3 regions of the Lysinibacillus sp. NPDC048646 genome follow, and region 1 is predicted to be linked to each of the others. Evidence: riboswitches for the same ligand, from Rfam matches in the RefSeq annotation. Region 1 holds a riboswitch; each other region holds the start of a gene.

Region 1 (2,275 bases):
TCCTAAATTGTGAATGGCAATCCTTTGTTATTTTACATTTGAGCCTATCGGAAGTTACGCCCAAAGTTAAAAATTGTTGTAAACATACAGGCTGTGATATTGAATTCTGTCACTCGACCATTCTTAAACTTGAAGCGCTTCTGCTAAATTAAATTCCGCATGTAAGGCATTAGCTGCATGAATCATATCATCCTGGGGTACAACAACGGAAACCTTAATTTCCGAGGTACTTACCATTTTCACGGGGATGCCTTCACGACGTAAACAATCAAACATACGTGCAGCAACACCTGGATTGGACGCCATACCTGAACCGATAATCGATACTTTCGCTAAACCAACTTCAAAATCAGCAAAGCTAAAACCCAATGATAATTTACTATTTTCTAGAACGTTTAGAGCCTCTGCAAATTCCTCTTTCAAAATCGAAAACGATACTGACGGCTTCAAGCCATCAATAATGGCTTGTACAATAATATCAACATTTATGCGATTCTCTGCCAATACTGCAAATATATCTGCTAATGACGCATCTGAATAGGCATCATACCCGACGGTTAAGCGAATAATGTCTGATTCGAAAGCAACACCACGAACGATTAAATTTTTTTCCATTTCAACTTCCTCCTTTAATAAGGTTCCTGTTATGTCCTCCATGCTCGAACGAATAATAACAGGGATTTGGAACTTTTTCGCTAGCTCCACTGCATGTGGATGTAAAATATGTGAGCCTAAATTTGATAATTCTAACATTTCATCATAAGAGATTTCCTTTAACTTTTGTGCTGCTAAAATATGACGTGGGTCAGCAGTATAAACCCCGTCTACATTCGTGAAAATATCTACTCGTTCAGCATGAATAGCTGCAGCGATGGCAACCGCTGTCGTTTCCGCCCCACCTTTACCAAGTGATGTAATGTTCTGACCATCATCAATGCCTTGTTCACCAGCAACCACAACAATTTGCCCCTGCTCAAAATGTTTTTCAATACGCTTAACATCAATTTCTTCGATACGTGCGTTGCGGTGCTTGGCATCAGTTTGTATACCTGCCTGCCAACCGGTTAATGACACCGCATCGTAGCCTACTTCCTGAAGAGCAATGGCGAATAACGCACTTGCTACTTGTGAGCTCGTTGAAAAAAGCACGTCTAGTTCACGCTTTGAAGCATCGTCCGATAAATCGTGAGCCATTTTTGCTAATTCCTTGGTCGTATGCCCCATAGCTGCTGTCACAACCACTACATCAAGCCCCCGCTTTTTTTCGGCAATTGCCTTTTTCGCGACCTCCCGAATACAATCAGTTGACGCTATCGCCGGACCACCAAATTTTAGTACAATTTTCGCCATCGTTATCATTCTCCTTCTAACTCAATTACACCTCGGCGTAACTGTATATTTATTGTGGATTGCACGAACACAATTCACGACTTTCAAAACCCGCGACATCCATCCGAGGCATTAGCCAACACGAAGTTGGTCACTTTAGCATCGCCGCTGCCGCTACGTTACCACTTCACTTTCGCGTAGATTGCAGTAGGAGGAAGCGCTGTTAGCCTAAGATCCACAAACGGTATCACCGTTGTATAGTAAAACGTTTTGGCATTCATCACTCACCTTGATAAATAAAAAACTGAATAATATAAAAAAATCGTCCTTAGAACATCAAAAAGACAGCCCTCACTTAACGTGAAAGCTGCCTGCAACATGTACAATATGAAAGCTTGCGCATGTGTGATAGCTCTCCGAAACCTCAAGAATCGACAGTCTTACATCTCTTAAATGCAAAACCAGCAAAGTATCGGAAACAACGATACTTCACTTCGGCAAGCTTCCCTTTCACACATCCTCAAAGGGTTTGTCCACCCTCCAATGTGCTACTATTAAACCTTGCACCTCTATCATCACTAAAATAGTGAATATTCTATTAATATTTACGTTAGCATATGTCTAGTCCTTTGACAATGCTTGTTGCTGAAAATAAGCATAAATATTGTTAGCTAAATGGACGGGCATGCCTGCTTCTTGTAATGCGAGCTCACTCGCCTCTCGTATTTTCTTCACCGAACCAAAATGCTTTAGCAGCTGTTGCTTTCTCTTCGGTCCAATGCCCTCAATTTCATCGAGTACCGATTGGATCGCATGCTTCTCGTGTTGTTGCCGGAGGAATGTAATTGCAAAGCGATGGACCTCATCTTGAATGCGTTGTAATAAATAAAATCCGTCACTCGTTCGTTTTAATGCTATAACCTCTGGCGGACCCCCAAATAAAAGC
Region 2 (2,275 bases), on a different contig from region 1:
TAAGCCAAGAAGCACCATCCAAAGGACTGCAAGACTTGTCCATTCTATAACTAAACCAATAAAGCCGATTAAATAAAACGCTGTAAAAATTATGACCAGTGGGCGTTGGGATTTCATTTTGCTTGCAATAATAGGTACAACTAGCGCCATAGGTATCTGTGAAAACTGCATTGTTGAAAACATCCAACCAGCACGGTCGGCAGCGAGTCCTTGGGCAATATAAATTTCAGGTATCCATGCCGCCGTTGTATAAAATATGAGTGATTGTAACCCCATTGCCCCCGTTACAGCCCAAGTTACAGGTGATTTCCATAAAGGTATACGCGTTTTCGTAGATGCGACAGCAGGTTCAGGTTTATTTGATTTTAATTGTGGTATCCAAACCAAAATTGTAAAGGCAACTAGAATAAGAGCTACTGCGAGAGCTCCTTGCCAACCAAGAGAAGAATTGGCTACTGGATAACTAACACCAGCACCTACGCCTGCTGAAAGATTCATAGACACTGTGTAGAATGCCATTAGGAAACCAACGTGGTAAGGAAATTTCAGTTTCAGTAAACCTGGTATAAGCACATTACCAAAAGAAATCGCTACCCCAATTAGTATCGTTCCGAGAACGAGTAATGCAGTTGTACCAAGGGATCGAGTTACAATGCCAAATGCTAGTAAGATTGTTGATAAAAACAATGTCAATTCTAAACCTAATTTGCGTGCAACCACTGGGGCAAACGGTGATATAATCGCAAATGCTAATAATGGAATTGTTGTCAAAAAGCCGGCGAGTACATTGGAAATGCCAAGACCTTGACGAATGAAGGAAATAATTGGACCAACGACAGTTAATGGCATCCGTAATGTAGAAGCTATAAAAATAACACCGATGACAAGTAACAGAGTTTTTCCCTTCCAGCTAATTTTTTTGCTAGGATAAGTAGAATGTTCATTAGTTGCCAAAATAAGTCCTCCTTGATTTAAAACATTAATAATTCGAACAACTATACCACTTTACCGCACTATTAAAAATAGTAGAAAATTCACAAAATAATGAACATTATTATTGTTATTGAAATGTCAAAGGTCATATGATAGACTAAATAACATCATAAATTTAATAATTACATGCCTCATGTTTGTATTGAGGTAGAGGTCGCGGTGTTTATAAGTACGCTAACGGAAATGACAAGCATTAAAGATGTTAGCTGAAAGGAAATACCGCCGAAGTGTGAGGGGACTTGAAAACCTCATGCTGGGGCTGTTTCCGAAAGGAACAGAACTGTCACGTTGGAATGACGTGTTGCGCTATCATTTGAAAGAACTGGGGATTTACTTAGCCATCACAACGTTCATGTGATGGCGTTTTTTATTTCTATTTGGTATAAAATAGAATCTCCGCGGATTGATAGGACGCTTTTTACTGTGCCTGATTCGCAAGTGTTATGATGTGCGAAAACAATGGGTACAATTACGTCGAGGTGAATTTGGGTGCCTCTTATAAAAGGAAGGAAGCTTTAACGTGAGTGAAATAAAAGTGAATCAGCTTGGACATAAACCACCAAAGCTGAAAAAAGAATTAAAAAGTCGTCATATAACAATGATTTCGTTAGGCGGTACAATTGGTACTGGGCTATTTTTAGCTAGTGGTGGTGCCATTGCACAGGCAGGCCCTGGTGGAGCATTGCTTGCTTACGCCTTAATCGGCATTATGGTTTATTTTTTAATGACAAGCTTAGGGGAAATGGCTGCCTATATGCCATCCTCGGGGTCGTTTAGTACGTATGCAAGTAAGTTTGTAGATCCAGCTCTTGGTTTTGCACTTGGTTGGAATTACTGGTATAACTGGGCAATTACGATTGCAGCAGAAATTGCAGCTGTTTCATTAATTATGAAATACTGGTTCCCAGATAGCTCGTCAGCACTTTGGACGGTATTGTTTATTGCCATCGTACTATCATTTAATCTTTTATCAGTAAAAAGCTACGGTGAAAGTGAATATTGGTTTGCCATGATAAAGGTGGCAACGGTTATTATCTTCATTATTGTCAGTATTCTGATGATATTTGGTATTTTGGGTGGGCAAGCACCCGTAGGCTTCACAAATTTCTTTATTAGTGATGGTCCATTCCATGGTGGCTTCCTTGCTACATTTGGTATCTTCTTAGCAGCAGGATTCTCGTTCCAAGGGACTGAGCTACTCGGAATTACAGCGGGAGAAACAGACGATCCAGGAAAAAATATTCCTAAGGCCGTGAAATCTGTTTTCTGGCGTATTATTTTG
Region 3 (2,275 bases), on a different contig from region 1:
TCACTTAAACAACTTCTATGATATCGGTGTAGCTGTATCAACGGAAGAAGGTTTAGTAGTACCAGTTGTACGTGATGCTGACCGTAAAAACTTTGCTGAAATTGAAGATTCAATTGCAGACTTGGCGAAAAAAGCACGCGACAAAAAATTAGGTTTAAGCGACCTATCTGGTGGGTCATTCACAATCACTAATGGCGGTGTATTCGGCTCATTAATGTCAACACCAATTATGAACGGTACACAAGCAGCGATTCTTGGAATGCACTCTATTAAAAAACGCCCTGTTGAAGTTGATGGAGAAGTAGCTATCCGTCCAATGATGTATCTAGCGTTATCTTACGATCACCGTATTATCGATGGTAAAGATTCTGTAGGTTTCCTTAAAACTGTTAAAGAATTACTTGAAAATCCAGAAGATTTATTGTTGAATTCTTAATAATAGTAGTATACTCCTCCATCACTTTGGAGGAGTTTTTTATCATGGATGAGTAAATATATGGTATTTTTTTAACTAACAACATTTGGATATAATAGAAAAATACTAGAAAATATCCGTTGGAATTAAAACATTAGTCTGAAAAATGATAAAACTTTCTTGACGCATAGACTATTTTTATAGTAGTATCTAATTATCAATTAAATAAACAAACCTCACGTTCCTTTGTGAGGTAGAGGCGCGATATTTATTAGTTCATTGTTGAGTTTAAGCAAGCGAGGACGCAATGGAGAAGGAAATGTCGCCGAAGTATAAAAGGAGCTCATACTTTTATGCTGGGTCTGCAGTGAATAAGTGCAGGACTGTCCTAGTAGATATAATTCCAGTTTACTAGGTTGTGCTATCTCGGATACATGGAAATTATAGTGAGGATTTGGGCAACTGTCAATAAAGGTACGACCTAAGTTCTGAACTTAGGTCGTTTTTTTGTACAGTTGCTTTATTTTTTTACAGAAAAGGGGGAGTTTTACATGAAAAGAAAATGGTTGTTATTTATGTTAGCCGCTATGACTGCAATTTTATTAGCTGCATGTGGTACTAGCGACAAAAAAGATAAGACGACTGGAGATGCTGGTACAGATGAAGAAGGTGGCGAATTCCGTGTAGGGATGGAAGCTGGCTATCCTCCATTCAATTGGACACAGCAAGGTGATGCAAATGGTGCTGTGAAAATCGCTGATAATGCTGAATATGCAGGCGGTTATGATGTACAAATGGCGAAAAAAATGGCTGAAGGTTTAGGAAAAGAATTAGTAATTGTGAAACTTGAGTGGGACGGTCTAGTGCCAGCTTTACAATCAAATAAAATTGATGCCATTGTAGCGGGGATGTCTCCTACAAAGGAACGTAAAGAAACAATTGACTTCACAGAAAACTACTATACATCAGATTTTGTTATGGTTATTAAAAAGGGTAGTAAATATGAAAATGCCAAATCAATCCAAGACTTTTCTGGTGCAAAGGTTACATCTCAATTAAATACTTCTAACTACGAAGTTATCGATCAAATCAAAGGCGTTAACAAACAAACAGCAATGGAAAACTTCTCAGCAATGCGTGTGGCGTTACAAGCTGGAAAAATCGATGGCTATGTAGCTGAACGTCCAGAAGGTATTTCAGCTGCAGCTGCAAATGAAAACTTTGCATTTGTGTCATTTGAAGAAGGATTTGATACAGATATCTCAAATACGTCTATTGCAGTTGGTTTACGTAAAGGTGATGCTAATTTAGATAAAATCAACGAAATCCTAAAAGGTATTTCTGAAGATGATCGACAAAAAATTATGGAAGATGCAATTCTTCAACAACCAGCAGCACAATAATATGGATGCACGGGCTAATCAGTAGCCCGTGTAATCTATCTTTACTTCTATTCAGTGAATCCACATTGAATAAGTAGTAATGTCTTGGGTAATTGTCACATAATTTGAAAGAAGCATGCACAATTCAAATTTAAGACTCGATTAAGACCAGGGCATAAATGATATGAACAAGCAACAAGAAGTTGTTAGGAGGAGCATCATGAGTTTTGAATGGATTATTTCTATAATAGAAAACAACTGGCAAATGTTTTTACGGGGCGCTTATTATACGTTACTTATTTCAACAATTAGTACAATTATTGGTGCATTCATCGGATTTTTCATCGGAATTATGCATACCATTCCGACACGTAAAAAGAGCGTAAAGCATTACATTTTAAAGCTTTTAAACTTTATACTGACATGCTACGTTGAGTTTTTCCGTGGTACACCAATGATTGTACAAGCAATGGTGGTA

What was found. Region 1 has a riboswitch for lysine ahead of ACQKII_RS16010 (aspartate kinase). Riboswitches for the same ligand answer to the same signal wherever they lie in the genome.
Region 2: another riboswitch for lysine. It lies ahead of ACQKII_RS20735 (amino acid permease); the one in region 1 lies ahead of ACQKII_RS16010 (aspartate kinase).
Region 3: another riboswitch for lysine. It lies ahead of ACQKII_RS13890 (transporter substrate-binding domain-containing protein); the one in region 1 lies ahead of ACQKII_RS16010 (aspartate kinase).

The regions. Positions count from the first base shown of each region.
Region 1 is NZ_JBNNLZ010000015.1:70,711-72,985, reverse strand. Features, by position in the region: gene ACQKII_RS16010 (aspartate kinase) at 124-1,350, opposite strand; lysine riboswitch at 1,731-1,909, opposite strand; gene uvrC (excinuclease ABC subunit UvrC) at 1,951-2,275, opposite strand, start outside.
Region 2 is NZ_JBNNLZ010000027.1:2,657-4,931, forward strand. Features, by position in the region: gene ACQKII_RS20730 (CynX/NimT family MFS transporter) at 1-954, opposite strand, end outside; lysine riboswitch at 1,134-1,310, shown strand; gene ACQKII_RS20735 (amino acid permease) at 1,514-2,275, shown strand, end outside.
Region 3 is NZ_JBNNLZ010000012.1:35,130-37,404, reverse strand. Features, by position in the region: gene odhB (2-oxoglutarate dehydrogenase complex dihydrolipoyllysine-residue succinyltransferase) at 1-436, shown strand, start outside; lysine riboswitch at 662-847, shown strand; gene ACQKII_RS13890 (transporter substrate-binding domain-containing protein) at 967-1,818, shown strand; gene ACQKII_RS13885 (amino acid ABC transporter permease) at 2,018-2,275, shown strand, end outside.